One region of the Priestia sp. ABM2_011 genome, then DNA from elsewhere that is predicted to be linked to it. Evidence: riboswitches for the same ligand, from Rfam matches in the RefSeq annotation. Region 1 holds a riboswitch; each other region holds the start of a gene.

Region 1 (10,976 bases):
ATATGCAAACATAACCATTTGCAGCGACAGTAAAATACCTTTGAATCCGTTCGGGAACAGCCCGCCGTTGTCCCATAAGTTTTTAATACCCGTCGCAACGCCGCCGTTCCCGATTCCAAACACAATCATTAATAATCCAACGGCAATCATTAACACAATCGCTAAAATTTTAATAAGTGCAAACCAAAATTCCAGTTCACCATATGCCTTAACAGCTAAGAAGTTAACTGTTGTCATGATGACAAGCGCCGATAACGCCCAAATCCAGTTTGGTACATCCGGATACCAATATCCCATATAAATACCAACGGCTGTAATTTCAGCCATACATGTTACAACCCATAAAAACCAGTAGTTCCAACCTGTTAGATAACCAGCAAGGGGCCCTAAATAGTCGCGCGCGTACTTGCTGAATGAACCTGCAACAGGTTTTTGAATCGCCATTTCTCCAAGTGCTCTCATAATAAAAAACATAATCATTCCGCTAAATCCATACGCCAATAATATTCCCGGCCCTGCTAATTTAATAGCAGATGCAGATCCAAGAAACAGCCCTACCCCTATGGCTGCTCCTAAGGACATCAGCGTCACATGTCTTTCTTCTAACCCGCGTTTCAATTCTTTCCCCTGAGTTTTCCCCTGCATAAACGTCTCCCCTTTTTCCAATCTGTCAAAACGAGATGAATACAGCTTTTTTGTTAGCGCTTTCATATAAATTTATGCTAAAAGTCAGCTAGGCTGTATATTTGTATTCTATCACCTTTCTCTCGTTTTTCTTTTGTCGAAAAACAAAAAAATTATCGTATCATTTTGTTTAAACGCACAATTAGACGTAGACACTGCTTTTTTACTATGTATTTATTATCGCACCTAAGTAATAGTATTTTTTTAAAAATAGAAAAACGCCGACTCAACTCCGTCAGCGCATCGTTCATTTTATGCTTTTTTATAAAACTAGCATTTATCTCGCGGGTTCAAAAGTTTTACAGCCAGGTTCTTCCGTTTCAGAAACATGGTGACTACTTTCAGGACTCACAACGTAAATGGACTCTGCACTGCATTTATTTCCCGATTTCCAATACATGCACTCATTCACTTCACATAATACACCTTGGGCCACTGTTATCCCTCCTTTTTTTGTCTTATCTATTTACTACCCGAAATAGAACGCTTCTAACATTTACATGCAAAAAAACCGCTTGTTTATCAAGCGGATCCTTTTACTGCGTGTGTTCAACATACTGTTTTTTAGCTAAATATAATTCACGACTCAGCGTGATCCGCCGTTCTCTCAAGTTCCTTAATTTAACTTGAAACTGTTCATTAGTTGGCTCTTCTTGAATTAAGCGATACGTAAAAGAAATATCTTCATTTAACTGTTTAAAATCTTCCCATATTTCTTGAACGAGTGCGGATTGTTTGTCTTCAAATGAACGATTTTGCTTCGTTTTTAGCGCGGCTAAAATTTCCTGCTGCCACGTTTCGTCTTTTAGTTCTTTTGCTAACAAGTATAGATCTAAATAATCATCAACGCTTAGCGCCTGTTGTGTATTTTTCAATGTCATCACCTTTTCTATACGAAATGTTTCTTCCTAAGAAGAGGATTTCATCATAGAAAAAGATTCCTCTTCTTATCTGTCAGAGCTAGGCTATGCTGGAATTAGCACCATTCAATGATTGTGGTTGCTGAGGCTTCAAAGGGCCAGTCCCTCCACCTCTCTAGATAAGAATATTTCGCTTTTAAATTATTTCTGACTATTCTAATATGTTTTATAGGTTACGTCAATAGCTTTTCAATAAAAAGAAAAAAGAAGTAAAATATGGTATGATTTTATAAAGGATGGTGAGCACATGAAACGATATATGTTATCTGCTTTTTTGGGAAGCTTGCTGCTGCTTCTTAGCATTGCTTTTTCATCTACTTTCCACGTTGCAATTGTCAAAACAACCGGAAGCATTGGAGGGATTATTTTAGCAGCGGCGGCTTTAGTTATGAACGCGCTTGAAGATCCCCCTCCTCAGGTAATACAGGTGCCGGAGCTGTTGAATCACTGGATAAAAGCACCGTTTGGGCTACTTATTTGCTTTTACTTTCATTACCGAACCTCATCGCATGTATAACATCTTATGTTTTATGGACTCGCTGACATTCACCAACATTACGGACGTTTTGCCACCTGTAGGCTCATTGATATTTGTTTATCTACAAATCCAAGTTCACGGTACACATGCTGTGCAAAATTCCCAGCATGAACGCTGAGTCTGATTTCAGGGTATCCTTTGATAGACAATTCATCAATTGCTTTTTGCATTAACGGCTTGGCTAGACCTTGCCCGCGGTATTCTGGTAAAACATATAACTCGTAGATAAAGCCAATTTCTGCTTTTGAAAAGAAGTCGGCAGATGGACCGACAAAAACCCAGCCTGCAAGTTTATTTTCTTGTCTAGATACTAAATAATAACACCCTTTTTCAAGGGCATTATCAATTAGTTCATTTACGCGTTCAGTTGACGGTTGAAACTGATGCGTTGTTCCTTCAAACAGCGCATCAGCAGATTTCGTCCGAATTTCCTGTATTTCTTCTTCAGTAGCTTTTGCAATCATCACAATCTCTCCTTTCGTGTTCGTTTTCCACATACAGAGATAAATTCCTGCAAAAAAAAGTCTTCGCCTAAGCGAAGACTTTTATTTAAATTCAAAATGTTCTTGATGGTTGCCTTGTTCATCCGTCCAGTTAATCATGATGTCTAAGCCTGCCGCTTTTCCAGGAACAGCAAAATTGGCATAGCGAAAACGCTGACCGCTTTTGCTTAAGTTAGACCTTTCAATAGGAGAAAACAAGCTGTATTTCGCCTTATTTTTTCCTTCGTGCCTAAAAGCTTGGACCTGCACACGCTCTACGTCTTTTCCAATGTTTTCAACGGTTAATCCATATGTATGATAGACGTTATTTTTCCACTTTAGCTGATTATCTCCCGTCATGCTCGCTTTTGTCAGTTCGACCGACCATTGTTCAGATGATTTCTTCATTGGAAGTTTCTCAATCGAAAGAGCGCTGACATGAATGGTTGCAAAAGCAAGCCAAACAAAACAAAAAGTGCTGACTGTATAAAGTAGTCTTTTCATAGATTTTGATCTCCTTAGAAATTTTAGTAGTAGCATCTCCTATTACCTTAAAAATTATGATAAACACTTTAACAAAAAAGCCTCTCCATTCAGGAGAAGCTTCTTAATTAATGCATCAGCAAATCTTTTTGTTTGTCTAACGAGTGTTTTGTATATAAATCTCTTTCAATCGCATATTTAGGACGCTGTTTCACTTCGTTGAAAATCTTGCCAATGTATTCTCCGACAAGACCTATTCCCATTAGCTGCAGGCCGCCTACAAGCCAAATTGATAAAATAAGAGACGTCCAGCCAATTTGCGTATGATCTAAATATTTTTGAATCAGCGCATAAATGCCAAACAAAATACTAAAGAGAAACGAAGCTCCTCCAAGCAGCGTCAGTAAGCGTATAGGTGCTACGCTAAAAGACGTAATCCCGTCAAATGCAAAAGCGAGCATTTTCTTTAGCGGATATTTTGACTCACCCGCCGTCCGTTCTTTGCGGTCATATGTGACTTCCGTGGAGCGAAATCCTACTAATGGTACAAGGCCCCGCAAAAAGACGTTTCCTTCTTTATATTTCATGAGTTCACCAAGAGCACGTTTGCTCATAAGGCGAAAATCAGCGTGATTTTGAATGAGCTGAATTCCTAGCTTGTTCATAAAACGATAAAACCCTACTGCCGTGGTTCGTTTGAAAAATGTATCGGTTTCTCTGCTGTCTCGAACGCCATATACAACTTCATACCCGAGCCAATATTTCTCTACAAAAGTACGAATGACGCTGATATCATCTTGCAAATCCGCGTCAATGGAAATGACGCAGTCAGATTGCTTATGAGCTACTTCTAATCCTGCAAGCAAAGCATTTTGATGTCCTACATTTCGCGCTAACTTTAACCCTTTTACAAACAAATTGCTGCAGCTTTCTTTTTCAATAAGCGACCACGTGCTGTCTTTACTTCCATCGTCTACAAATAAAATAGTGCTTTCACTTGATACAAGTCGTTCATTAATCAGTTCTTTTACTACAGTAGTTAATTGAAAAGACGTCTCTGTGAATACTTCTTCTTCGTTGTAGCATGGAACCACGATCGTTAAAATAGGTCTGTTCATGTTATTGCCCCCTTACTTTGCTTCATATACATACACTTTCCAAGCGGACTGTTTATCGTTAAATGCTTTTAAAAAGTGCAAACCGTCGCTTTCAGCATTTTCAATTGGCACAGCTGAAAAAATATAGCGACCGCCCATTTTCTTAAATTGGCTGATATTAAGCTGCAAATGACGGATTTTTTTCGTTGAGTCTTTTCGGTAATCATATTTTTTCCCTAGCTCGCTAACAAACACATAGCAGCGATTGCCCCAATGATCATAGTAGCTTTCTAGTTTTTTATTTTTATCAAGCTCTTTGGCAATAATTTTGCGAAACTCATGTTTATATGTTAACGGATAGAAGTTGTTATACGTATCTAGCGTATAAAAGCCGTTATACTGAGCAATTGATGGATGAAGCCCTATGCTCGCTACGCGATAAGATGATTTAGGTTTTCCAATATATCTGCTTATTTCATCAAATTGATGCACAGCATAAAATTCTTTGACTGAAGGCTCGTGATTGTAGCGATAGTAAAGTTCAGGATTTGCTATAAATAACAAAAGCAGCTGTAAAATCAAACATACCCACACAAACTTTTTCCACGCCTTGCTCCTTTTCCACAAAACATAGCCGCCAACGGCAAACATCAAATAAATAATGAGCGGGCGTAAAAAGTGAAATCTAGCAAAGTTGAACGTATTAAAAAGCTGATATTTTTCTTTTAGCGGCTCCCAACCTTTATAAAACCAAAACGCATACCAAATCGACAGTAGTAGATTAAGAATAAATAACTGCAAAAACGTTTTTTCAAGCTTTTCCTTGCGATTTCGAGCAACAAACCACAATACGACAAAAGAAAGCGGTAAAATGACAAAAGTATGAAGCGTCATTACATGCGTATGCCCGAGCGTATAGTTCTTCAAAGCAAGGCGAACGGAATGTCCAAAGCTTAGAGTAGAGCTTAAAAATTCATTTCGACTCGTCGGGGCCTCCGGAAATAAAAGCGAATCAACAAGTCGGTATTCAATGAGCAGAAAGACAGCAGTCATCGCTGCAATACTGCTTAAAAAAGGAATATTCCACGCTCGTTTTTTTACTACGTCTCTTAGCCATAGCAGCCCCATCGCTGCTAAAAAGAAGAAAAACCCGAGCACAAAGCTCGCGTAAAACGGGAGCAGTAAAAGTGTAAGCCATTCCTTCCACGTTCCTTCGCGGTTTCGAATGGTTAAAAACGCCCACAGCGCCAGCGGCTGTCCTAATGTACTCAGCATGCCCGAAGGCCAAAATGGCGTAAGTGCAAAAGCAAGCGATACAAGCACTCGAATCGCATACGCATCCTTGCTTTTAATAAAATGCTTTTTTAATAACAAATACATTCCAATTAAAGCAAATACGCGCGTGATCGTTTGACTCAGGCTGTATGCAAGCATGGTCGGGAATAAACCATATAGCCACTGGATACCGCTAAATTCTGTTCCAAACGTATTCCTCGGCAATCCGTTAATAATTTGAGGTAATACGGCATGACTGGAGCCAAACAGCTCTCCGCTTCGATGCAGAACTTTATACCACGTAATATTTGAGTCTAAATTATCATGCACGCGTATATGTGAATTTTCCCCAAGCAAAAACATAGGAGATACATACGCAAGCAGCAAAAGGAAAGCGATAATAAGCAATGTTTTTTCTTTATTCATAGCTGTTTCTTTCTTCATCTGTTAACACCTATTTCCATTTCATAATGACTAAAAGCTAATCGTGGACGACTGCTTCTTTTTTTGTATTAAATACAAAGTATTTTTGACCCGTATAATTTAAAAGCGTATACAGACCTGTTCCAATTAATATACCGACGTCTTTTTTGAACGGACGCACCGCAACAGGAAGTTGATGCAATAACCAGCTGGAGAACTGCAGTCCAATATAGTAAGACAAGCCGTAGCAAATGCCAATAACTAAAATAAAACGCAGTATGCTTTTTGATAAATGAACTCCGCTTTTAAACGTAAATATTCGATTTAACACGTAGCTGACGACTGCCCCCGCTGCATTGCCAACGAACGTCGCTATCCAGTAATGATGAAAGATATGAAGCAACACATACATAATGGAGAGACCTACTGCTGTATTGACCAGTCCCACTACTAAAAAACGTACAAAAGATCCTTTCATATAAACTCCTTTTGATTTTGATACTTTCATAAAAATTACATATTATGACTTTAAATACAGTTTCAGTGTAGCAACTCCACTTAAAAATCTAATGAAAATAACATTAAAAACAGATGAAAAAAAGCTAAAAGAATCAATAAAAATCAGGATTCTTTCAGCTATTTAGTAGAGCCTTCAATCATTAATTTTTGATCGCTTTGATTATCAAACGCATCCACTGCCGCTACTTCTATTTGATACGCAGTATGAGGCTGCAAACCGGATAACGGAAGACTTAAAACATCCGGAACAGGATCGCTGTAATATTGAGAAAATGCATTATATGTTTTGACCACTTTTCCAGTTTCTTTATTTTTGACGGTAATGCGATAAGAATGAACCATCAGATTATCCACCGCTTGCGTAAACTGGATATAAAGCTGATTTGCTGAAGCTTTTTCTTGTATAACAGAAATAGTAGAGCTTGGAAGAAAAATCGGTTTTACTAAATCTCGCTCATTCGTGTAGTGAAATTTTTTTGTATCTGCAGGTGTGTCAATTTCCCACGCTTCTCCCGTCCACTTATTGGCGTGAAAATCCCGCCTTTTAACGACTACTTTTCGATTATAAACCTCTACAAGAAGACCTTGACTCACATCTCGGTAGCCAGGAGGAAGTTCACCTTGTAAATATCCAGCACCAGGCCATATATACCGAACAGAAGACGTTGCAAGAGAGGTGAAATCTCTTTGAAAAATAGTACGAGGGTCGTCCAACGGATGGTGGGTATGACCAGAAAACGTAATGACCTGCGGATAAGGTTTTAACGTATTGTAAAGAAGCTGTTCATTCACTTCTATCCCCCATCTGTTTTTCCCGTACAATGTATTGTTAATAGGCTGATGAATAAAGACAAAAATCGGTTTTTTAGGATCGTCTCGCTTTGCTATCTTCAACTGTTCAGCAAGCCAGTTAATTTGTTTGATTGAATAATCACCGGCGGTCAGACGGCTTTCTGTTCCAAGCATGATAAAATGATATCCTTTTATCACTTGATGAAAGTAAAGAGACTTCATTTTGGTTTTAGATAAAAAACGCTGCTGCGCTTGCTGATTGGTTACACTGTCCCGGTATTCATGGTTGCCAATTGTAAAAAGAGACACGGCCTGCGACTGTTTATTTTGATTATAAATAGAAAAAAAGCGATCGTATTCTTTTAACGCGCCTGTGTCGGCCAAATCTCCTACGACTACGAATGCATCTTGTTTCGGTGCCTGTTCATTTAATTGCGTTAATGCATGTTGAAAAGTACGCAAATCAAGCGTTCCTGTTTCCTTAATGTGAACATCACTGATCACAGGAAAAACTAGCTTTGGTTCGATGTATCCGCTTCGTCCGCTCTTCTCTTCAGCTCGTACATTTAAGGTAATCCCGCATATAAGAACACTTATTAATACTAAAGCGAGCCAGTCTTTTTTCAGCGTTTCCATAAAACCGCCGAGCATGATGCTTCCTCCTTCCTTCACTGCTGCGTCTCAGTCATTTTCTCTACGTGTATGAGCTTTTATTTTATGTAATTTCAAAATATATAATCGTATAGTTTCAATATTTCTTTTCGTGTTTGCATACACTATGTTCACAATCAATTCATTACACTTTTCCTAGTCATAGTGGTATGATTTTCGTATATTACAGACTAATTGTTGAAAATGTAGGAGTGAATATTTTGAAAACGGTCGCTGTTATTGGAGGAGGAATTACGGGCTTAACCACTCTGTACTATTTGCAGAAACTAAAACGAGAACGTAATCTTCCGCTTAAATTATTATTACTAGAGAAACATCCCCATCTAGGAGGGAAAATCAATACGCGTGAAGCTGGGGAATTTATTATGGAAACAGGGGCGGATTCTATTGTGGCTCGAAAAGAAAACGTTATGCCTCTGCTAGAAGAGCTGTACTTAACAAACGATTTAGTCTATAACGAAACGGGCAAATCATTTATTTACTCTGCTAATGAGCTGCTTCCAATTCCTGAAGATACCATGTTCGGTATTCCAACAAGCGTGGAATCTCTTTTTAAAAGCGAGCTGATTTCTTCAAAAGCTAAAATTACAGCTTTAAAAGACTTAATTACTAAAAATACAACGTTTACGAAAGACAGCTCGATTGGACTCTTTTTAAAACATTTTTTAGGAGAAGAGCTAGTAGAAAAGCAAATTGCACCTATTTTATCGGGCGTCTACTCTGGCGATTTAGACAAGCTCACGATTTCTTCGACTCTCCCGTATCTGCTCGACTACAAAAACACGTACGGCAGCATCATCAAAGGAATGGGCGCCAATGAAAAAAAATTTAAAACGGCAGGAAATAAAAAATTCATTTCGTTTAAACAAGGTTTATCAACGATTATTCACCGCTTAGAAGAAGAGCTTTCTGATGTAACGATTTTAAAAGATACGCCAACCACCAGCATAAAACAGTACGATGAGCGCTATCAAATCACTACGCCGGGGCAAGCCTATTCAGCGGATTACGTGGTGTTAGCTACACCGCACACGGCTGCTCAGCATCTGTTGAACGATCCCGAACTAAACGAAGACTTTGAGCAGTTAAAAGATTCTTCTCTCATTAGCGTGTACATCGGCTATGACGTTCCAGACGAATACCTTCCCGCTGAAGGCACCGGGTTTATTACCTCTCAATCAAGCAACTTAATTGCCAATGCCTGCACGTGGACGAGCAAAAAATGGGCTCACACTTCTAAGCGAGGGAATTTGTTAGTTCGCCTGTTCTATAAAAGCACAAGTCACCACTTTGACAGCCTGCGGACGATGTCAAAAGAAGAGCTGCTAGCAGTGGCACAAAAGGACATTAAAAACAGCTTAGGGATCAAAGAGCAGCCCATTGAAAGCGACGTAACAAATTGGGATAAATTGATGCCTACCTATCACCTTAAGCACGGTGAACTCGTACGCAGCTTGACTCGAAAATTGCATGACAAGCACCCCGCTATTACATTAGCCGGCTGTTCTTACTACGGAGTAGGCATTGCAGCGTGTATAACAAACGGCAAACAAACGGCCGAAGCTATCTCTCAACAGTTGACTTGAACAAGGTTTGAAAACAATAAAAGGCCTGAAAATAAATATATTATTTTCAGGCCTTTTATTACCTTTTCGTTAGCATATAAAGCTACTTTCCTTACTATTAACAACTCTTTTATCGCTTTTCTTTTTGCAAAGCAGCAGTAGCAAACAATACAAGATAGCGCTCGTCTGAAGTTAATCTAAGCCAATGTTTCACTTTATATCTCACAGGTTTCCGCTCCCTTCCTTCAAGGTTTTATATGAAAAGACTTTATATAAAGATTCAATAACGATAAGAAACGATGCTTGATATGTATTTTATTCCCACGCACGCTTGTTTACAAACTTTTTTAAGCATAAGACTCTTCGTTTATTTCCTTGAAAATAACACTATTTTCGCCATTATCATCTTACTATTTGAGAAAAAAGTGTACATTTCTTGCCTATTTTGACGAACATTGCGATAAATAAAAGCTGCCAACTGCGGCAGCTTTTATGTTAAAGGACTAATCTAATTATATTTCCTGATGGATCTTTTGTGATGAAATCTTGGTTTTCTTTAGACACAGCTGCTCCGATTTCACGAAGCTGATTTATTGCCTGTTCCCTTGCTTCTTCAGCTGGAAAAACAAGTGTAAATGAGTCCAAACCAACGCTGCTTTCAAGAGGACTAGGCGCTCCAATTCCATTCCAAACGTTTAGTCCGATGTGATGATGATAGCGCCCAGTTGAAATAAACAAGGCTTGATTATGGTAATTGCTCACAACCTCAAAACCTAATCCATTTCGATAAAAGGTTTCCGTTTGCTTTAATTCAGAAACGTGAAGGTGAATATGTCCCATTAAGGTAGCTGAAGGTAATCCTGTCCATGGTTTACCGTTCCCTTCAGCTAATATCGCTTCTGCATCTAAAGGTTTTGTAGCCATTACTACTTCACTGTCATTCCATTCCCATGTACTTGACGGACGATCTCGATAAATCTCTATGCCGTTTCCATCTGGATCTGCCAAGTACAGCGCTTCGCTCACTAGATGATCAGACGCCCCTTGAAGCGGATAACCGCTATTTAACAGATGCTGCAGAATACTTCCTAAATCAGAACGAGTCGGCAACAATAGAGCAAAATGATATAAGCCTGTTGTACGAGGATGTTTTGCTGTAACGTTTTCCGGCTGTTCAATCGATAAAAGCGCCGTGCGTCCATCAGCTGTTAACAAGGCTTTGTTCTCTTTTCTCCCTAAAAGTTTAAACCCGATTATTTGCTGATAAAAAGCAAGTGAACGCTCTAAATTTTCTACTTTTAAATTTACTTTCCCAACAAATACATGGGGTGCACGGTGAAAGTTCATGATTATTTCTCCTTTTAAATAGATCAATTTTTAATTAACTTACTTTATGTAACTTATTATATTTTTATAACTTTGTTTCGTCAAGTTATTTATTTTAGTATCATAACTTAAAACTCATATCACAGCATAACCAATTAAATAAGCCCGCCTGCTCATAATATAGTATGAACAGGCGGGCT
Region 2 (10,976 bases), 2.5 Mb from region 1:
TGCCGTGAAGCTTGCTGATAAAACGTATGAGCTAACGGATTTTATTGTAAACGTTTTAAAAGTAGAAGACGTGGGAGCCAGCTTAAATGGGAAAGCCACTTATCATTCTTCCTGTCATATGACGCGTTTGCTAAACGTAAAAAAAGAACCTTTTACACTATTAAACAATGTAAAGGGTCTTGAAATGGAGAATCTTGAAAACAGTCATAACTGCTGCGGATTTGGCGGGACGTTTTCGGTTAAGATGGGGCAAATCTCTGAACAAATGGTCGATGAAAAAGTGGGCTGTATAGCTAAAACAAACGCGGAGTACTTAATTGGAGCTGACTGCGGCTGTCTTATGAATATTGGAGGAAGAATTGAACGAAAAGGACAGCCTGTAAAAGTGATGCATATCGCTGAAGTGTTAAATAGCAGAATGTAAAGAAAGGAGAATACCGAATGTCTATGAAAATAGGAAACGATCAGTTTAAAAAACGCGTCGATGACGGAGTCAATAATGCGTTTATGCGCTTTGCGGTTTCAGGTGCTCAAGAGCGCTTAAGAAGCCGTAGATTAGATGCGGCGGAAGAATTAGGGAACTGGGAAGAATGGAGAGCGCTTGGCGAAGAAATTCGTCAGCATACGCTTGAAAATTTAGATTACTATTTAGAGCAGCTCACGGATAATGTAGCTAAACGCGGAGGCCACGTTTTTTTCGCTCAAACAGCTGAAGAAGCGAATGAGTACATAAAAAATGTAGCGAGGCAAAAGCAGGCAAAGAAAGTCGTTAAATCCAAGTCAATGGTTACAGAAGAAATTCATATGAACGCTGCTTTAGAAGAACTGGGCTGTGAAGTTATTGAAACGGATTTAGGAGAATATATCCTGCAAGTAGATGATCACGATCCGCCTTCTCATATCGTAGCTCCTGCACTTCATAAAAATAAAGAACAAATTAGAGATGTATTTCAGGAAAAGCTTTCTTATAAAAAAACGGAAAAACCTGAAGAACTAGCTCTTCACGCCCGGGAAATGCTGCGAAAAGAATTTTTATCAGCTGATATTGGCATCACGGGATGTAATTTTGCGATTGCAGAATCTGGGTCTATTTCACTTGTAACCAATGAAGGAAATGCAAGGTTAACAACTGCCCTTCCTAAAACGCAAATTACGGTTATGGGAATGGAACGAATTGTGCCAACGTTTGAAGAGTTTGAAGTGTTGGTAAGCCTGTTAACTAGAAGTGCAGTAGGTCAGCGGCTTACAAGTTACGTAACAGCGCTTACAGGACCTAGACTTCCAGGAGAAGTAGACGGACCGGAAGAGTTTCACCTAGTGATTGTAGATAACGGACGATCTGCGATTTTAGGAACTGAGTTTCAATCTGTTTTACAGTGTATTCGCTGTGCGGCATGTGTGAATGTATGTCCCGTGTATCGCCATATTGGAGGGCATTCATATGGATCTATTTATTCAGGTCCGATTGGAGCTGTATTATCCCCTTTGCTTGGAGGCTATGAAGATTACAAAGAGCTTCCATATGCTTCAACTCTATGCGCAGCCTGTACGGATGCCTGTCCGGTCAAAATTCCGCTGCATGAGCTATTACACAAGCATCGTCAGCGAATTGTCGAAAAAGAAGGAAAAGCACCTATTTCGGAAAAGCTGGCGATGAAAGCATTTGGCTTGGGAGCAGCTTCTTCTTCTCTATATACAGTGGGCGCTAAAGTAGCACCGGCAGCTCTTACTCCTTTTATGTCAGGAAGCAGTATTTCAAAAGGACCTGGTCCATTAAAAGCGTGGACGGAAAGCAGAGAGTTTCCGGCGCCTACAAAAGAGCGCTTACGAGATTGGTTTGATAAAAGGAGTGATGATGATGAACGGAAGCATTCAAAATAGAGACAGTTTTTTAGATAATATTGCAGCTAATCTTAAGCGAAGCAGGCGAACAAGCGGCGTAGTAAAGCCCCAATGGAAGCATGCTCCTCAGCATGAGGTCTACCGCAGCTATTCGCCGGATCAACTAAAGAAAGAGCTTGAAAACCATTGCGAACGCACTCATACTCGCTATGTAGAAACATCATCACAACACTTGCCAGCTGCGCTTGAAGAAGCCGTAGCGAACTATGGAAATGGTCTTGTGAGCACGTGGGATGATCCTAGGTTTTCCGAATATGGATTGAATCTGCTGATGGAGAAATGGGAAACAAGCAGTAGCCTTCATGTATGGAATTCTGCAAAAGGCGATGAGAATATTAAACTAGCTGAACAAGCAAATGTAGGCATCACATTCAGTGATTTGACGCTAGCGGAATCCGGCACAGTTGTTTTGTTCAGCAGCGGTGCAAAAGGACGATCGGTCAGTTTGCTGCCGGCCACTTATATTGCGATCATTCCTCAAAGCTCCATTGTCCCTCGCATGACACAAGCTGCTGAAATGATTCATGAAAAAGTAGAGCGAGGAGAAACGATTGCTTCTTGCATTAACTTTATTACGGGACCGAGCAATTCAGCTGATATTGAAATGAATCTAGTCGTTGGCGTGCATGGACCTATTCAAGCCACTTATATTGTAGTGAATGATCGATAGAGGCTGGGGAAAACGTATTTTAGCCGAAGTGAAAAACGAACCGTGAATCAAACATGTTGATTCACGGTTCGTTTTCTTTGTTATGTTGAGCATAGGTTTCATTTTGTTATGTCCCAGCCTCTTTTATTCATGCTCCTTTTTTAAATAACGGGAGAATGTGAAGAAATGTCGCATTTTGAATAAACGTGACTAATTTTAAAAAGGTAAAAAGCAAATCTTGTAGAATACTAAGTCTATAGATAAAAGGTGGGGAAATGGGAAGTGCAAAAGAAAGGAGCAATGAGCATGTCACCACACAGAGAATTAACATCTGAAGCTGCGCAAAAGCAGCAAGGTGAATTAGAGCAGCTACGAGCTATTTTTAATGACGTATTAGATGCCATTGTCGTATTTGATGAGTATTTTCAAGTTATAAATGCCAATGAATCAGCCTGCGGGCTGTTTGAAAAAACAAAGGATGAGCTATTAACGTATCAAATGAAAGATTTTCTCATGTATTTTCCGTATGACATGATTGAAGCGTACTATCCAGCGCTTTTAGAAGAAAGCTATTTCAAATATGAAGGCGCGATGACGCTTCAAAGCGGCATGATGAAACATGTTGAATTTACTTCACACAAACATAGTCACATGTCGGGCATTATTGTGTGTACATTTCGAGATATTACACAGCACAAGGTGATGGAAAACGAACGGTTTATTAGTCATCATATGTTTATGGATGTATTTAATGAAGCGGTAGATGGAATTGTTATTTTTGATCGAACTGGTCAGCTTATCGACGCGAACCCTTCATTTTGCGAGCGATTAAATTATACAAGAGCACAGCTTTTAACCAAAACGTTAGAGGAGCTTGTAGAACCTACTTATCATTATAAAGTGAAAAAATTATGGAGAACTCTGCATCAAGAAGGAAAGACAAGCGGCGAGCTGCCGATTAAGCTCGAAAATGGAGACGTTACTTTTTTTGAATTTACCACAACGGCTAATATATACAGTCAATACTATATGTCCATTATGAGAGACGTGACGGAAAAACGGCTGATGGAGCAGCAGCTGTTGAGAAGCGAAAAAAATTTCAGGGCTATTTTTGAAAATGCGATTGAAGCCATTTTGATTTGGAAAGACGATGGGGAAATCTTAAACGCTAATCTTGCTTCGTCCCGTACTTTCGAGCTGCCGTTGAACAAATTGATTGGAAGTAATTTGTATACGTTTATCGATAAGCAAAGCTTTAGTGCATTAAAAATGCTGCAAACATTTCAAAAAGAAGGAGAAATTCGCAATCAGCTTCCTTTTTACATGCCAAATGGAGAAATCAAACAGTTGGAATTCACAGGGAAAAAAGGCATTATAGAAGGAGACCATTTAACCATTTTTCGAAACATTAGTGAACGTACAAAAATCGAACAAGAGCTTCGGAATAACGAAGAGAAATTCAGACAGATTTTTAATGGTTCGATCGATGGGTTAGTTTTATGGGACGGCAAGCGAAATATTATTGATGTGAATTCTTCTCTTTGTGATATTCTCGAACTCAGCAAAGAGGAGATTTGTGCGCATTCCATGGAGGATTTTATTTCTTCAGCGAATTTAGATGCGGTCATTGAGCATAAAGAAACAATTGAGCAAAAAGGGGAAGCTGAAGGAGAGATTACGTACGTTACGGGGAACGAAAAAGTTAAAAACATCGAATTCTCTACGAAAAAAGATATCTTGCCAGGTCTATATATGACGCTTTTAAGAGACGTAACGGAACGAAATCAAATGCAGGAGCAGATTCGGAAATCGGATACGCTTCAAGTAGTCGGACAGTTAGCAGCTGGGATTGCGCATGAAATCCGCAACCCGATGACGGCTTTAAAAGGGTTTGTTCAGCTGCTAGAAAGCAGCATTCAAGAAGATCACTCTCTTTATTTTGATATTATTAAATCCGAATTAAAAAGAATCGAAACCATTATTACAGAGTTTCTAGTACTCGCTAAGCCACAGGCCGTAAAGTTCGAAAAGAAAAATCTAGCTGCGGTTGTTAAAGAAACGATTGATTTATTAAATGCTCAAGCGCTTTTAGAAAATATTCAGTTTGAACTAAGTGTGTCCCCTCAGCTGCCAATGGTATACTGCGAGCCGAACCAAATTAAACAAGTACTAATAAATGTAATTAAAAACGCAATTGAAGTTACGTCAAACGGGGGAAGAATTTTTGTTGAGGTCTATTCTACAGAGCCGCACTACGTGACGGTCTCCATTCGAGATCAAGGAGACGGAATGCCCGAAGAGCGCATCAAGCGCTTAGGAGAACCATTTTATACGACAAAAGAAAAAGGAACGGGGCTCGGTTTGATGGTCTCATATAAAATTATCGAAGAACATAAAGGGCGAATTGAAGTGGAAAGCAAAATAGGAGAAGGAACAGCTTTTCGTGTTATTCTTCCAGCCTAAACAGAAAGGATAAGCGAGTATGTACTATGGAGAAATGAACTTATTTTCTGATTTGAAAATTTATATTGTAGCCTCGGAAAAAGGGGTTCAACATATTTGGTTTGATAGCGATGATCACAACGAGCAGCTTAAAAAACTTGTCCATGACGAGAATTATCACCTTGTGAAAGAAGCGAAGCGGCAGCTTCAGGATTATGCTGAAGGGCGCACGCTAACATTTGATGTGCCTTTGGATATAAAAGGAACAGACTTTCAAAAAGAAGTGTGGTTAACGCTTAAAGGTATACCTTATGGACAAACGTGGTCTTATAGTGATGTAGCGGAGTCTGTTAATCGCTCTAAAGCCGTAAGGGCTGTGGGACAAGCGAATCGTCGAAATCCACTGCCTATTATTTTACCTTGTCACCGTGTTATTGGTAAAAATGGAGCTTTAACAGGTTATGCAGGTTCCCAAACTCATATAAAAGAAAAACTATTAATGCTTGAAAGAAATGTAGCAAAAGGCGCTCTGGAGTTAAAATAACTATTCACCGTCTAATTTCCAGCCTTCTCCCTGCACAAAAACACCGTCAATTTGCTGAGGAGAAGGGAGGGAATTTAGTTCTTCATCTTTGGATAAATCGAATAGCTGATATTGCTGCTTGCGATTCAACGCTTTGTTTTTATCCGTTTTTTGCTCTGCACTCATTTTTACTCCTCCTTATTCAAAAAGAATCCCCTATAATATATGTAGAAAAATCAGAGAGTACTGTTACAATTGTGTTACAAATGCAGCCAAAAAGCGCTGTTTAATAAAAAAGGTTGAGACATAACAAAATCAATGTCATCTAAAGATGAACAACTCGTATAGATGAACTGAACCGCTTGTGACACCGCAGTTGATTTCCGTGCAAGACTTCGCTTTCCGCGGGCGGCCGCTGAGCCTCCTCGTCGCTTGCGCTCCTGCGGGGTCTCACCCCTTCCGTTTTCCCCGCAGGAGTCTTCGCCTTGCCCTCCAATCAACTGCTAGAGGGAACGAAACAGATAAAACGATATTTACCATCACAAAAAAACGAACCACTAATCAACATGTTGATTAGTGGTTCGTTTTGCAGTGGGGCTAAAATACTTTTGTCCCAGCCTCTTGTTATTGAGCAGATTGCAGCAAAACTTTTTGAATGGATTCAAAAGACGGGGAATGGATAACTCCATGCTCTGTAATAATGGCCGTAATCAGTTCGCTTGGCGTCACATCAAAAGCTGGATTGTACACAGAGATTCCGTCTGGAGCAATTTGCGTATCTCCAATGTGCGTTACTTCTTTAGGTGAACGTTCTTCAATAGGGATGCTGCTTCCGTCTTGAATAGATAAATCAAATGTGGACTGCGGCGCTGCTACGTAAAATGGAATACCGAATGCTTTCGCTAAAAGAGCAAGTCCATACGTTCCAATTTTGTTAGCCGTATCGCCATTTGCTGCAATGCGGTCAGCACCTACAATGATCCCATTAATTCCTTTTGTTTTAATGGTATGAGCAGCCATATTATCCGTAATCAGCGTAACGTCTACTCCCGACTGCTGAAGTTCCCATGCTGTTAAGCGAGAACCTTGAAGAACGGGTCTTGTTTCACAAGCAAATACTTCAAGCGGAATATCGCGCTGCTTAGACAAGTGAAAAGGTGCTAATGCTGTTCCATAATAAGCTGTAGCAATTGAACCAGCATTACATATTGTCATGATTTTATCTTTCTTTTTAAATAAAGAAAGGGCATGATCTCCAATTCGGTAGCACGTTTCTTCATCTTCTACTTGAATTTGAATCGCTTCATGAACAACTTTTGTTTTAGCTTCATTAACGGACGAAGCGGATTCAGCGCTTTTCGCTACGCGGTCCAATGCCCAAAATAAATTGACGGCAGTCGGGCGTGAACTAGCTAAATACTGTTGATCTAGAGCTAGCTTTTTGTTAAATTCCTTGACTGAATCCGTGTCATAGCTAAGCGCAGAAAGAGCAAGACCAAAAGCCGCCGTAATGCCAATTGCAGGGGCTCCGCGTACTTTCAAGGTAGTGATAGCATCCCATACGTCTTTAATGGTTTGCAGCTTAATATATTCAACTTTGCCAGGAAGCTGCTGCTGATCTAATAAAGTAATATATGATTCATTCCATTCCACTGAGCGCGGAAGTGATAGTGTATTTGTCATGCTGATACCGATCCTTTCATTGTGTACATTATTCGTTATCGAAGTAAATGTTCAAATTCATTTGGTGAAACGTCTTGTTGGTGCAGAAGTAAATAGCGTCCAATTTTTAACGCAGTACGTTTAGCGTTAATTTTTCTTTCCTCTGAAGAAATTTCGTCTAAGTCCGCCACGTGAGCTAAGCCAATCGTACGTCGAATGATTTCACACCCTGCATATCCAACAGCATCTTGCCACGTTTGCGTTAAAATTTCATGTAACAAGCGCTCATCTTTAGCGAAAGGTTCAGTGTTTTCAGAATGCCAAAGCGCAGTAAAGGTATCTTTAAATACGTTCCATGTGTTCGTAATGTGTGCAAATAACGGTTCGCGATCTGTTTTTCGAGAAAGAGCATTTAAAAATAAATTTGCAACAAATTGGCCTAAATCGAATCCAAACGGACCGTAAAAAGCAAACTCTGGATCAATCACTTTCGTTTCTTGACTGCTAGCAAATATGCTTCCTGTATGTAAATCACCGTGAATTAGCGTTTGGGCATTTGTTAAAAATTTATATTTTAATTTTGCTGCTTGTAACTTTACATCTCCATCGTTCCACAATTCTTCTACATCAGGACGCAGCGCTTCTTCAAATTCATTTGTATCGATATCAAAAAAAGGATCTGTAAAAACTAAATCTTCCGTAATATTGCATAAGTCCGGATTGCTGTACTTGACGACTTCTTCTTTTTTATCCTGAGGCTTTAAGGCAAAATCCGACGTTTTGAACGCAATATGTCCTAGAAAAGAACCGATATGCTGTGAAAGCAGGGGATAACTTTCTCCTTGAATAAGTCCGGCGCGGGAAATCGTTAAATGAGACAGATCTTCCATGACCGTAACAGCAAGCGTTTCATCGTGGTAATACACAGCTGGTACGAGTTCAGGGGTAAATGCACCGAATTGCTTGAGCGCATTGCTTTCAATCGTGGCACGGTTCAAGGATAGAGGCCAGCTCTCGCCTACAACTTTTGCATAAGGAAGTGCTTGTTTGACGATAATGGATTTATTCGTTTGATCATTTATGATGTGAAAGACGAGATTTAAGTTGCCATCACCGATTTCACGGGCAGTCAGTGCTTCTGTGGCATCAAAGAGACCTAGCTTTTTCACAAGTTTGATTGCTGAAATTTCTGTTAAAGGCTGATACTTCTCTGTTTTTGTTGTTGACATTAGAATCCCTCCATAGTTTATTAAACTGATTTGTTTACTAAGTTAATAGGTTTAAGAATGTATGGAGGCTTTTATAATTTTAGAAAATATAAAAGCCTCTTTCGTTGGAAAGAGGCTTGATTGTAGTGTTCAAACCTCTTATCTGCCAGAAAGAATTACTTTCTGTTGGAATTAGCACCGTGCCTTTGTAAAAACATGTTTTACGGGTGTGATCCATCTTAGGATGGAATGACGGTCGGTTGCTGGGCTTCACAGGGCCAAATCCCTCAGCCAACTCTTGATAAGAGTACGATTACTTATTCAATTTTGATTTGTTTGAAAATTTTATGTTATCTGGTGAAAATCGTATCATGCAAAAAAACGGCTGTCAATACATAATTAATAAAATTCTGTGCGGCGATCTGTAAAGACAGGAATTTGTTTACGAATTTCTTTTACAAGTTCCAGGTTAACGTCGGCACTTAAAAGTTCTTCGCTATCGCCAGCTTCAGCGATTATTTCTCCCCACGGATCGATGACTAAGGAATGTCCGGCAAATGTGTTATTAGGATCTTGGCCTACACGATTACACGCGATTACATAGCATTGATTTTCGATTGCGCGGCTAATGAGCAGTGCTTTCCAATGGGCAAGTCTTGGAGCCGGCCACTGAGCAACAACAAATAAGACTTCTGCTCCGCTGCTAGTATGCACGCGAATCCATTCTGGAAAACGAATATCGTAACAAATAACTCCTGCGCATAAAGACTGTTCAAGTGTAAAAAGATTTTTTGCTGTTCCTGCTTCTAGATAGAGGTGCTCATCCATTAATTTAAATAAGTGCAGCTTACTGTATTGTGATACTTCACGACCTTTTCGGTCAAAAATATACATCGTATTTGTGACGCCTTGCTCTGTTTTTTTCGCGATCGAACCTGCCACAATATTTACTTCGTTCGTTTTAGCAAATTGAGAGATTAATTGCTTGGCCTGCTGTCCTTCATCATCGGCAATTTCGTCTAGCCGCGTCAAATCATAAGCTGTATCCCATAGCTCAGGAAGCACAAGGATGTCAGGGTTTTCTTTTAGAGCTTCCGTCATTTTTTGTTGAATATATTTTCGGTTTTTAGTTGGGTTTCCAAACGCAATATCAAGCTGCAAACACGTGATTTTTACACTCACTTTATCATCCGTCCTTTTTTTAGTAGTTGAAAAAAATGACTTTACAAGTTGAGTATTACAATATATTATTTGTGACTAGAATTTCAAGAATTTTTTGAGAAGGTGTGCGATGATGAAACAATTTGAGCAATCGGAACTATTAAAAAGTTTACCAAAACAATTTTTTGCATCACTTGTAGGCAAGGTAGGAAAAGTAATGGCCCAAGGGCACGACGTTATTAACTTAGGGCAGGGAAATCCTGATCAGCCTACTCCTTCACATATTGTAGAAACACTCCAAAAAGCAAGTGCTAATCCTATGCATCATAAATATTCTCCATTTCGGGGGCACCAGTTTTTAAAAGAGGCCGTTGCGACTTTTTATAAACGAGAATATGGCGTTGATGTGGATCCTGAAAAAGAAGTAGCTATTTTGTTTGGCGGGAAGGGTGGACTTGTAGAAATTCCGCAGTGCTTATTAAACCCTGGAGATACGGTGCTGGTTCCGGATCCTGGATATCCTGATTACTGGTCTGGAGTAGAGCTTGCAAAAGCAAAGATGGAAGTGATGCCGCTCACGGCTGAAAATCATTTTCTGCCCGTATACGAAGAGATAGGTGAACGTGCTAAAGAACAGGCAAAGCTCATGTTTTTAAACTATCCGAATAATCCTACCGGTGCAGTGGCAACGGCAGAATTTTTTGAAGACACCGTGGCGTTTGCTGCCAAGCACGATATTTGTGTGGTACACGACTTTGCCTACGGAGCCATTGGATTTGATGGTAAAAAGCCAATCAGCTTTTTACAGACTCCTGGTGCAAAAGAGACGGGAATTGAAATTTATACTCTTTCTAAAACGTATAACATGGCGGGATGGCGAGTTGGATTTGCTGTAGGAAATGAAAGTGTAGTAGAAGCTATTAATCTTCTTCAAGATCATATGTATGTCAGCCTCTTTGGAGCGGTTCAAGAGGCAGCAGCGGCAGCTCTGTTAGAATCTCAACAATGTGTGAATGATTTAGTTAAGCGCTATGAATCTAGACGCAATACCTTTATTCAAGGGCTTCAAGAAATTGGTTGGGACGTTACATCTCCAGCGGGTTCCTTTTTTGCATGGCTAAAAGTTCCTAAAGGATATACTTCTGAACAATTTTCAGATTTACTTCTTGAAAAAGCCCACGTTGTAGTGGCACCTGGAGTAGGCTTCGGAACATATGGTGAAGGCTATGTGCGCGTAGGACTGCTGACGGATGAAGAGCGCATGAGAGAAGCTGTATCTCGAATAAAAAAATTAAATTTATTTTAAAAACGCATTGACAATCCTTTTTGAGTTGGCTTAATATGTAAGAAGTTAACGAGATTAATAACCGATAAATCCTAGCGGTATTTTTTATTTAGTATATAATCTACGAATTCAATTTAAATAAAT
Region 3 (10,976 bases), 2.6 Mb from region 1:
ATATTCAATTGTTGCAAGAGGAGCTGTTAGCAAACGCCAGTTTAATACAATTGTATTATCTTGAGTCGTAGCGTATTCTTCACCTAACTCGTCCCACTTAACAGATTCAGGAGCATTGTCAGCTGCTTTTTTAACAGATTTCAAAGCTTCTTGGAATTTTTCACCTGCGCGGCCTTGGTACCATTCTGTTAATAGTTGTCCAATACCTTCATTTGTTTGCTGCTCGTTCCAGCTTTCAGGTACTGTAGCAATGAATTTTGCACGGAATGTCATTTCAGCTTTTGCTACATCTCCACGAACGATGTTTAAGCGGTATTGACGTCCTAGGTAAGGGAATTTGTCTCCTTCTTCAAAAGAACCAGTTTTAGCTGCAGAAGCTGCTGCTTTAGGAGCCTCTTTTTTAGCTGTTTCTTTTTTTACTGCTTCTTTCTTTGGAGCAGCTGGCTTTTCCTCAGCTGGTTGTGAACCGTTTAGTTGTTTTAAAATCCATGTTGCTTTGCGTGCGATGATTGAACGCACATTGTTTTCATTAAGACCTCTCGGGATAATAACTTTTACCCCTTCTTTGTCACAAATTTGCACCGTGATATCGGTTCTATTTGGAACGACTTCAATTTTGTAGTCAATTGTTTGATTGCCTGTTTGATACGTATACATAAAATTTTTCGTACTCCTTTCTACAAATCTTCATTTTATAAGCAAAGGTAGAGTTTGGTCAAATGAAAGAATAATCAGACAGTTATCAACTGCTGTTGCAGCGCCTTGCAGGAAGATATGTATTCCAATATTTAGTGGAAAAGCGCCAATAATAATTGTTTCAATTCTTCTTTAGTTTTTACAAAAAAATATAAAAATATGCCGATACTACTAATATAGATTAGACATTCTATGTCTTTAGATTGTATAGGGGATGAAAAAATGAAAAAAGCTTTTCAAAGTTTACGCATGAAAATGCTATGTATGATTGCAGCCATGATGGCCATAACATCTACTGTAATTGAAGTAACCAATTATTATCTTATTGTGAAACAAGAGCAAGCAGCTTCGATTACGCTAGTGATTACATTTCTGTTTGTTTCTTTTACAACTACCGTGTTCTATTTTATCATACGTCGCTACATAATTGCGGTTGAAAATTTGTCAAAAACAATGAAAGGGATTTCAAACGGCGATTTATCTGTAGATGTTGTTCCTTTGAAAGGGAAAAATGAGATTAGTACACTCATATCTTCATTTAATGAAATGATGACTCACATGAGAATGCTGGGTCAGAAAATAAGTAAAACAAAGAGCACGGTCAGTCATTCCTCAGAGCAATTGCTTGTAAGCATGGAGGAAACAAAAACAGCTGTGACAGAAGTTACGATGTCTATTCAAGATATTGCTGCGGGTTCTGATAAGCAGTTGCTAAGTGTGGTTGAAACCGAGCAAGCTATGGTGGATATGGCCAAGCTGCTTCAGAAAATGACTGATCATTCTTCAAAGGTACAACAATCGATGAACAGAGCCTCTGAACATGCTTCTACCGGAAATGTTGCGGTGAAAGATGTGACGAATCAAATGAATAAAATCTATGAAACCGTTAAGATATCGACCAGTGAAGTAAAGGGACTCGAAGATCGTTCCGCAGAGATTGGCCGCATTATTAATACGATTACAAGAATTGCTGAACAAACAAATCTTCTTGCACTTAATGCTGCTATTGAAGCTGCAAGGGCTGGAGAACATGGAAAAGGTTTTGCTGTAGTGGCAGGGGAAGTACGTAAGCTAGCGGAAGAATCTAAAACGTCCGCTATACAAATCAGTCATTTGTTAAAAGAAATTGAAGTACAGGCAAAGCGGGCTTATCGAAACATGGAAGTGAATACGGAAGAAGTCACGCTTGGTATTGCCACTGTCGAAGATGTAACGCAACAGTTTTCCACAATTATGGAAGATGTCTTTGCCGCTCAAGAACAAATGAACAAAATGACAAAGGCAACAGGAGAGATTGATGGGTATTCGTTCAAAGTAATGGAGTCCGTCATGACCCTTTCGGAGGTTGCTAAACAAGTAGCTGCGGCTTCACAAGAGGAGTTAGCATCTATAGAAGAACTTGTGATGTTGGCAGCTAATTTAAAAGCTACGGTAAGTGAGTCCTGAAGTCTATCTTGATATGTACGTAATACGCGCAGTTTTCTGCGTGTATTCGTTTTATTTATATCTTTTATAGAAAACGATAAATAGAATTGACACGTTATCAAAGCAGTTGTATAGTGAGTACGCAAGGCGGCAGTCTGTCTTTTTTAATCCTTAGTAAACTTATAAGTTAAATAAAATATTTAAGTACTATATAAGGAGACAAAGAGATGAAAAATGAATTCCGTTTGGCAACAAATGACGACGCGGATAACTTATTGAACTTAACTCTACAAGCATATAAGCCTATTCGAGAGCTAGGCATTCCTTTCTTAGCAGCTACTGCTGATCTTGCCCTCGTTAAGAAAAATATTTCTCAAAACCTTTGCTATGTATACGAAGAAGATAAAAGAATCGCTGCCACTGTATCTATACGAATGCCTTGGGGAGAACATCCAGGTCCGTTTGCTGTTCCACACTTTTGGTGGTTTGCAGTGGACCCGTCGTTTGCCAGGAAAGGCGTTGGATCTAAGCTGCTGCATCTAGTAGAGGAAGAGGTAATAAAAAATACGTTTAAATCGCCAGGTGTGTCTTTAGGAACAGCAAAAGAACATCCTTGGTTAGTTGAGATGTATGAACGAAAAGGATATGTTCAAGCTAAAGAAAAGCACCTTGCAGAAGGCTATACGACCGTATTTCTTTATAAAAAATTCAATGAGGTACACTCTTTGTCGTAAAAGATAGAGAAGTGGTCTAAATTAAGAAATGTGAAAGAGTGATAAATATGACAGATCAATTACTACTAAATACGCTAATAGACATACGCCGTGAGCTGCACCGGTTTCCAGAGCTTTCAATGAAAGAATATGAAACAACTAAACGTATTAAAAAGTGTTTAAAGCACTACGATATTTCTATAGCGGATGCATTACATTTAGACGTGGGAGCAGTAGCGGAAATTGTGGGAGGAAAGCCGGGACCTACTATCGCTATTCGAGCTGATATTGATGCGCTGCCAATTGAAGAAAAAACCAATCTGCCATTTGCTTCTGAAGTGAACGGTGTTATGCACGCATGCGGCCATGATTTTCATACGGCTTCTATAATCGGAGCAGCCATTCTTCTCAAAGAGCGTCAGCAGGAGCTTTGCGGTACGGTTCGATTCATCTTTCAACCGGCCGAAGAAACGGCTTCTGGGGCAAAAATGCTCGTTGAAAAAGGTGTGCTCGAAGGAGTAGAAGCGATATTTGGAATGCATAACAAACCGAATCTTCCTGTAGGAACCATTGGTGTCAAATCGGGACCTTTAATGGCAAGCGTTGATCGTTTTGAAATTGACGTCAAAGGAGTAGGCGGTCACGCAGGTATTCCAGAAAAAACAGTAGATCCGATTGCTGCTGCTGGTCAAATTGTTACTAGTTTACAAACCATTGTCAGCCGTAATCTCAGCCCATTTCAAAATGTTGTTGTCAGCATAACTCAAATCCACGGAGGGAGCTCGTGGAACGTCATTCCTGACAAAGTAACGCTTGAAGGAACGGTGCGTACCTTTCAAGAAGAAGCGAGAGAAAAAATACCGGCTCTTATGAAACGATTTGCTGAAGGGATTGGAGCAGCTTTCGGGGCTTCAGTAGACGTTAAATGGTATCCGTATCTTCCTGTAGTAAACAATGATGATACGCTGGAAAAATTGGTTATTAACGCTGCAGAGAATCTTAGTTATCAAGTCGTAGAAGCTGAACAATCGCCTGGAGGAGAAGATTTTGCCGTATATCAGCAGCGTGTACCAGGATTTTTTGTATGGATGGGTACGGCTGGAGAATATGAATGGCACCATCCTTCTTTTTCATTAAATGAAGAGGCATTACTTGTAGCAGCTTCTTATTTTGCTAATCTAAGCTTTGACTTTTTGAATTCATTCCATTACCAAAAAAATTAAAATATTTTTATTTTTCTATTTACGCGGATGGAATTGTTTGATAAAATAAATTTTAAATTAAAAAAGTTATCACGAGTGGACGAGAAATCTGGCTCTTTGACTCCACAGCAACCTACGAATGTAAGGTGCTCCTACCAGCAAAGCATGTGCTTTGGGTGATAAAACGGGTGAAAAACTCATTTTGCATCAAAGCAAAATGAGTTTTTTTTATTTTTCTAAAAGGAGAGGGTTTTATGAGTCATACAGCAGTTGCAGCACATACAGGAGAGAAAGCATTAAAGGAAGCCGTAAAATTATTAGGAAAGCATTATCAAGTAGCTTATCGTGAATTAGAAACATTTTATGAAATTGTGGTCGAAAACCATGTTCGTACATATGCTGTAGGCATAGATATTAAAGATGTACAAAAAGCAAATGAACTAGAAATTTATTCATCATGCTGTTCCAAGCTTGAGCGAGTAGGCTGTCTTTTATAGAAGTCTGCTCGCGCCTCTATTTTTAAAGTGTTTTTAAATAGAAAGCATGTTTTTTGACAATTGAAGAATCTGGTGGGTATAATCATTACTCACTAGGTTTTAAAATTAATCATAAATTGTCGAAATTTTTACACAAATTAAAGGTTACATTCGAAATGAATTGTGGTATGTTATAAAACAAGAATATTTTATGAAAGGAGCATTGAAATGGAAATGTCTCTTGAACATGGAAACGATGCAGGAAGCGAACAGCTTATTGATCGTATCCTAGACTTTTTAGAAGATGACGAAAAGTAAAAAAAAGAGTGTGCGGTGCTAGCCCTAGCCGCGCACTCTTTTTTTATCATGTGCGTCAAGGAAGCGCATACTATGATACATAGGGATAGAATGAAAGGGTCTCTGTCAAAGGGATTGACGAATCGTTTTGTTTGATGGAAAATTTAGAAAAAGGAAAGAGATGAAGGGTATGTCGAACAAAACATCTTTGTATCAAACAAAAGAACAGTTAAAGAAGCTTGTAAGCGAATTGGTTTCTATACCTAGCGTGACAGGAACGATGGCAGAAGTGGAAATGGCTGAATCGATGGCGTCGTATTTATTGAAGCTGCCTTACTTTCAAAAAAACGAGCAAGTTGAGCTTCATTCAACAGGAGACGGGCGATCGATTGTCACAGCTTTTGTTGAAGGAAAAAATACGAATAAAACAGTTGTATTAGTCAGTCATTACGATGTAGTGGATGTACAAGATTATGGACAGTGGAAAAAGGATGCTTTTCACGCTGATACGTTAACGAGTACTTTTTATAATGATATGGAACAAGTTCCGGCGCACGTACAAAAAGATATGGTAAAAGGAGACTGGCTTTTTGGCCGAGGAACGATGGACATGAAAGCAGGTATTGCTCTGCATATCAGTATGATTGAACGAGCATGCAACGGAGAGTTTGACGGAAACATCCTGCTTCTGTCGGTACCGGATGAAGAAGTAAATTCGCTCGGAATGAGAAAAGCAGTGCCTGTTCTTTTAGAACTTGCGTGCAAACATCAGCTGGATTTTTCTCTCATGCTAAATGCAGAACCAGTGTTCAGCCGCTATCCTGGTGATCAAACGAACTATGTGTACTCAGGATCGATTGGCAAGATCATGCCAAGCTTTTTGTGTTATGGAAAAGAAACTCATGTAGGGGAACCGCTAGCTGGTTTGAATGCTAATTTACTAGCTTCTTATTTAACAACAGAAATAGAACTAAACGTTGATTTTTGCGAAAAAGTAAGAGATGAAACGAGTCCACCTCCTACTGTGCTGATACAAAAAGATTTAAAAGAAGAGTATTCCGTTCAAGTTCCGCACTCTGCCGTTGTATTATTTAATTTATTTATGTTAAACCGCTCTCTTAAAGAAGTAACAGATCTGCTGTTGAAATCGGCTGACAAAGCGGCTTTGAATGTGAAAAAACATTATAATAAAGCTGCTCGGCAGTACGCTGTGGGAATGGAGGGTTCATCCCTTGACGTGAACGTATGGACGTATGAAGAACTTTATACTCATGCAGTCAAACAGCACGGTGAAAAATATGTGCAAGAAATGGAAGCGGCACTTTTGGCACAAGAAGATGATGACAGAAATAAAACCATTAAATTAGTAAACTCTTTAGCTGGTTTATGTAAAGAAGCAGCTCCGATGATAGTCTTATTTTTTACGCCGCCTTTTTACCCGGCCGTTTGTTCACATGATGATCTCTTTGTGCAAAGGATTTTGTCAAACGTACAGGCAGCTGCCAAAGAGCAATTCCAAGTGGAGCTAGTTGAACAAAGTTATTTTGGCGGAATTTCGGATTTAAGCTATGCCAGCCTGCAGCACCCGCTTCATACATTTAACACGTTAGTAGCCAATATGCCTCTATGGAATAAAGGATATCATATCCCGCTAGAAGAGCTAGAGGAGCTGAAGATGCCGGTGCTGAACATTGGACCGCTGGGAAGAGATGCGCATCAATGGACCGAAAGATTAGACGTTCAGTATTCCTTTGAGATTTTGCCTCACTTCATTTATCAAGCTATAAAAGAAGCACAGAAATAAACATCCGCCCGCGGATGTTTATTTGTTGAATTTAAAAGAAGCTCCTTGTACGGTAATTTGTTGCGGTGTTAGAGCGTGATCCAATTCAACCAAAAATGGACGCTCTCCAACTTTTTTTAATGTATCATGGACAACACCTTGTGTTCCGCTGCAAAAAATAAGGTTTCCTTCATTGACATATAGTTTTTGACAACGTGCATCAAGGAAAGAGTCTTTGTAGCTTTCGCCAGCCTGAACGTCCAGCAGTTTTGTCCATTTGCTGATGGATTCTTCAAGGTTATGTACAGCACAGTAAATGTTTTTTAGCTGCAGCTGACCGGCTTGATGGGAAGAAAGAGCAGCTAGCTTTGGCTTGCGTTTTTCTTCTGGTTCACCCCACTCAATAAAGAAAGGAAAAGGGAGGGCATCATGGTCATCTTCAATAAAACACATTTGCCATTGAAGTCTTTCTCCATCATTAGTTTGACGAGACCCCGCTACAGGGCCTTTTACAGTGTAGCCCTTGTCTTTCAGCTCGGTTATGAGCAAATCCATATCATCTGTACGAAGGGCAAATCGCCCAAAATGACCAAACGGCGTATGTTCGTTAACAAGCTGCTGAATAAGGTCATTATCTGTAACTGTTTGAGCTAATGCGATATCTGTAAGCCCAAGCCACTCAATATAGCTCAGGTGAAAATAAGCCAACGTGTTAAAAGTGCCCCATTTTTCATGGGTACCGCCTTTAATAACGTTGATTCCGTATTCGTTTAGTTCTTTCTGAGCTTTAATAGGATCAGGTGAAAAATGAACAAGGTGATCAAAAGATAGGCGCATGGATAGTCCTCCTTTTAAGAGAGAGTCTTTCCTATTATTATACTTTGTTTTCTCCTTCAAGAAGAATGAAACGAATAATTATGTAAAATAAAATAAAAAACAGAAATCGTTAAAAAAAGCAAGCCGCGTATGTTTTAGACTCGGCTTGCTTTAGAGTTAGTTAGCGACGGCAGCCATGCCCTTTAAAGCAGCAGCCAAATGATTTATTAAACCATGGATATGAGCAGCAAGGTGAACCGCAGCGACAGCGGCGACGGCTAGAACGGCGAGTAGTGCAGCGAGTAGAACGGCGAGTAGTGCGACGAGTAGAACGGCGAGTAGTGCGACGAGTAGTGCGGCGAGTAGTGCGACGAGTAGAACGGCGAGTAGTGCGACGAGTAGTGCGGCGAGTAGTGCGGCGAGTAGAACGGCGAGTAGTGCGGCGAGTAGAACGGCGAGTAGTGCGGCGAGTAGAACGACGAGTAGAACGACGACGAGAGCGTCTGTGAAGAGCAGTTGGCTCTTGGTACATAAATGTTTCAAGCTCAGTAGAAGCAAGTGCTTCTGTTGCTTCTCTAATTCTTTCAGCAGTGATATGCATATAAACACCTCCTGGCTAATTCGGTACATAATACAATATGTACAAGGAAGGTGTTTGGATATAGTGAAAACATGGAATTTGTCTAAATTTGTGAAAGAAATGGAGTGGTTTTCATGCTTCAAATCCTCGAACATCAAAGAGTGGATATCGCTCTTCAAATAGTAGCTGTGCAAGTAGAAGCTTATCAAGAAGAAGCAAGGCTCATTAGCTTTTCAGATATTCCTCAGCTTACAGAAAGCAAAGAAGATGTTATGAAAAGCAAGGAAGTGTTTATCGGAGAAATAATTGAAGGTAAGCTAGCAGGCGTGCTGTCGTTTGAAAAAGAAAATGAGCGATTAACGATTTGCCGCCTTGTTGTGCGTCCTCGTTACTTTCGAAAAGGAATCGGAAGCCGTCTTTTAACATATGTACTTCAAAGATATTCAGAATGTGAGTGTATGGTTTCCACAGCCGAAAAAAATACACCTGCGATTAAGCTATACGAAGCTCATCGGTTTTCAATTATAAAACACACTGCAGCTGCGGATAATCTTGTGTTAGTAACGATGAAAAGAGATTGAGACATAGCTAGATTAATCCAAAGACTAACAAATTGGCTACATGAGCTAGTAGGAATCGGCTGTTGATTTCCCTACAAGGCTTCGCTTTCCGCAGGAGTCTTCGCCTTGCCCTCCAATCACCAGCTAGAAGTACCTACATACATGAAACTTACGTTTACCATAGCAATAAAAAAATCCGAACGCGTTGGATTCTCCATCAAGAATCTCGATTCATCGTTCGGAATCTCCTTCAGCTAAAATACTTTTGTTTCAGCCTCTATGATGATAGTGTTTGCTCAGAATAATCTAGAGCTGTATGACGCTGAATCAGCAGTAAAGCAGCTAAAGTGACAACTGCTCCGATAATAAAAGGCAGCGTCATATTGAGTTTAAAGGCAAATGCACCAAGCAGAGGGCCAAAAATACGCCCTAAGCTATCCATTGAGGCAGTTAACCCTGAAGCAGAGCCATATCCTACTTTGGTTCTCATCGTAATTAATGAGAGGACACAAGGACGAATAAGGGCATTTCCTGCTGTAAATATGCACAGAAATAAGGTAGCATTAACGGCACTAGAAGATAACAAAATAGACGTAAATCCTATTGCTGAAACCAATAAGCCAATAGCCATCAGTTTTTTTTCATTTCCTTTTTTAAATCGCTGCAGTACACCGCCTTGAATCAGGGCTTGAGTTAAACCGCTCGCCATAAACATCCATCCGATTGTCGTGGGAGTAGCATTGATTTTCGCTATTTGAAAAAATTGAAAAGTAGCTTCTAAACCAGCGAGCGTAAAAGTAGCTAAAAATGAAAGAACATATAAATACTTCATAGCTCCTTGAAAATCTGACGTGAAGTCATGCCATCTGGATGTCTGTATTTTGGCAGCAGGTTCTTTTCGTAACGATTCTTTTAACGTAAAGAATGAGAACGCTGTCATAATCAGTGACAAGATACCAGAGATAACGAAGGGAACAAACAAGCCGAAAGACGAAAGGACACCGCCTAATGCCGGTCCAAAAATAAAGCCTAAGCCAATTGACATCCCTAACAGTCCTATTGCTTTCGTGCGGTTTTCTTCATCTGTACTATCAGAAGCGTATGCAAAAGCACAAGGAATAACAGCTCCTGCAAACAAACCTCCGATGATGCGTGACGTATACATCAGAGTCAGAGAGTTTTCTGCCACCGAAAAAAGAAAAAAGCTTGCGCTAAAGCCAAGTAAGCCCCAAAGTAAGATGGGACGGCGGCCTTTTATATCGGAAAGCTTCCCCCAAAAAGGTGCGGTAATAAAAGATGCGATCGAATAGCTAGCCATTAGTATCCCTAAATTGACCGTGCTTGCACCCGTGGCACTAATAACTTCAGGTACGATGGGGATGATCACTCCAAAGCCGACAAATACCATAAAAATAACAAACATTAACGTTCCAAGCTGTTTGTTCATATGCAATTAAGCCCCTTTCTCTGTAGAACATGCCGTGAGTTTAGTATACCAAATACAAAGACGTTTTTTACGTATATTTGGTAAAAAGCGCTTTATTTATAAGTGAAGAAAACATGTTAATATTTACCTGTTTCGCTGAAGCTGATACAATTAAAAGAAAAGGGACGTGAAGCGATTGCCAATATGGATTGTATTTGCTGGGATTATAGGCGGTCTTTTAGGATTTGGGGCGCTAGTGGATTATATAGCTAAAAAGAGAAGTATCGAGCTAGATCCAGAAGAAGGGATAAAGAACGCTTCTGATGCAGAACAAATCTATGTAGAAAATTATCTTTATCAAACAAAAGAAAATAACAATCACTTTCAATAAAAAAAGCTTGGAGAGAAATCTCCAAGCTTTTTTAATGCGGTAAAAAGATGAGCTGATAGAGAAATAAAACAGCAAAGACATACACAAGCGGATGAACTTGTTTGCCTTTTCCTTTTACCAGCTTCATTAACGGATAAGAAATGAAGCCAAGCGCAATTCCTGTTGCAATACTTGATGTAAGAGGCATTGCTAGAACAACTAAAAAGGCAGGGAACGCTTCATCAAAGTCATTCCAATTAATTTTAGCTACAGCACCCATCATCAAGCTTCCGACAATAATTAATGCAGGTGAAGTAATAGCTGCTACGCCAGAAACCGAGCTTACAACCGGGCTAAAGAACGCTGCCACGATAAATAGAATGGCTACCGTCACGCCCGTTAGACCTGTACGTCCGCCTGCTGCTACACCAGATGAAGATTCAACGTAAGCGGTTGTTGGGCTTGTACCAAATAAAGCTCCAATCGTTGTACCAAATGAGTCAGCAAGCAATGCTTGACGCACGCGAGGCATCTTATTACCTTTCATAAGACCGGCCTGTTGAGCTACGCCTACCATTGTACCTGTTGTATCAAAAATCGTCACAAGTAAGAAAGAAAAAACAACTGTGTAC

The links. Region 1 has a riboswitch for S-adenosylmethionine ahead of ACXAE4_RS08125 (hypothetical protein). Riboswitches for the same ligand answer to the same signal wherever they lie in the genome.
Region 2: linked by a shared signal. The riboswitch ahead of mtnK (S-methyl-5-thioribose kinase) and the one ahead of ACXAE4_RS08125 (hypothetical protein) in region 1 are both predicted to bind S-adenosylmethionine.
Region 3: linked by a shared signal. The riboswitch ahead of ACXAE4_RS21835 (hypothetical protein) and the one ahead of ACXAE4_RS08125 (hypothetical protein) in region 1 are both predicted to bind S-adenosylmethionine.

The regions. Positions count from the first base shown of each region.
Region 1 covers NZ_JBSWUB010000001.1:1,539,934-1,550,909, reverse strand. Annotated here, with positions in the region: gene alaP (alanine permease AlaP) at 1-645, opposite strand, end outside; gene ACXAE4_RS08130 (DUF1540 domain-containing protein) at 962-1,120, opposite strand; gene ACXAE4_RS08125 (hypothetical protein) at 1,221-1,565, opposite strand; SAM riboswitch class I at 1,629-1,730, opposite strand; gene ACXAE4_RS08120 (hypothetical protein) at 1,852-2,121, shown strand; gene ACXAE4_RS08115 (GNAT family N-acetyltransferase) at 2,160-2,606, opposite strand; gene ACXAE4_RS08110 (hypothetical protein) at 2,688-3,128, opposite strand; gene ACXAE4_RS08105 (glycosyltransferase family 2 protein) at 3,236-4,225, opposite strand; gene ACXAE4_RS08100 (DUF6044 family protein) at 4,238-5,923, opposite strand; gene ACXAE4_RS08095 (GtrA family protein) at 5,961-6,380, opposite strand; gene ACXAE4_RS08090 (metallophosphoesterase) at 6,539-7,864, opposite strand; gene ACXAE4_RS08085 (protoporphyrinogen oxidase) at 8,086-9,471, shown strand; gene ACXAE4_RS08080 (VOC family protein) at 9,946-10,797, opposite strand.
Region 2 covers NZ_JBSWUB010000001.1:4,060,774-4,071,749, reverse strand. Annotated here, with positions in the region: gene ACXAE4_RS21645 ((Fe-S)-binding protein) at 1-424, shown strand, start outside; gene ACXAE4_RS21640 (LutB/LldF family L-lactate oxidation iron-sulfur protein) at 442-1,881, shown strand; gene ACXAE4_RS21635 (LutC/YkgG family protein) at 1,859-2,572, shown strand; gene ACXAE4_RS21630 (PAS domain S-box protein) at 2,858-5,014, shown strand; gene ACXAE4_RS21625 (methylated-DNA--[protein]-cysteine S-methyltransferase) at 5,034-5,537, shown strand; gene ACXAE4_RS21620 (hypothetical protein) at 5,538-5,702, opposite strand; gene ACXAE4_RS21615 (hypothetical protein) at 5,777-6,016, opposite strand; gene mtnA (S-methyl-5-thioribose-1-phosphate isomerase) at 6,141-7,199, opposite strand; gene mtnK (S-methyl-5-thioribose kinase) at 7,235-8,407, opposite strand; SAM riboswitch class I at 8,543-8,694, opposite strand; gene ACXAE4_RS21600 (carbon-nitrogen family hydrolase) at 8,786-9,568, opposite strand; gene ACXAE4_RS21595 (pyridoxal phosphate-dependent aminotransferase) at 9,681-10,853, shown strand.
Region 3 covers NZ_JBSWUB010000001.1:4,105,163-4,116,138, reverse strand. Annotated here, with positions in the region: gene ACXAE4_RS21855 (M48 family metallopeptidase) at 1-657, opposite strand, end outside; gene ACXAE4_RS21850 (methyl-accepting chemotaxis protein) at 919-2,142, shown strand; gene ACXAE4_RS21845 (GNAT family N-acetyltransferase) at 2,349-2,855, shown strand; gene ACXAE4_RS21840 (amidohydrolase) at 2,903-4,057, shown strand; SAM riboswitch class I at 4,121-4,222, shown strand; gene ACXAE4_RS21835 (hypothetical protein) at 4,291-4,533, shown strand; gene ACXAE4_RS21830 (M20/M25/M40 family metallo-hydrolase) at 5,000-6,613, shown strand; gene ACXAE4_RS21825 (VOC family protein) at 6,632-7,429, opposite strand; gene ACXAE4_RS21820 (CotG/ExsB N-terminal domain-containing protein) at 7,590-8,009, opposite strand; gene ACXAE4_RS21815 (GNAT family N-acetyltransferase) at 8,123-8,569, shown strand; gene ACXAE4_RS21810 (MFS transporter) at 8,826-9,995, opposite strand; gene ACXAE4_RS21805 (hypothetical protein) at 10,171-10,365, shown strand; gene ACXAE4_RS21800 (NCS2 family permease) at 10,397-10,976, opposite strand, start outside.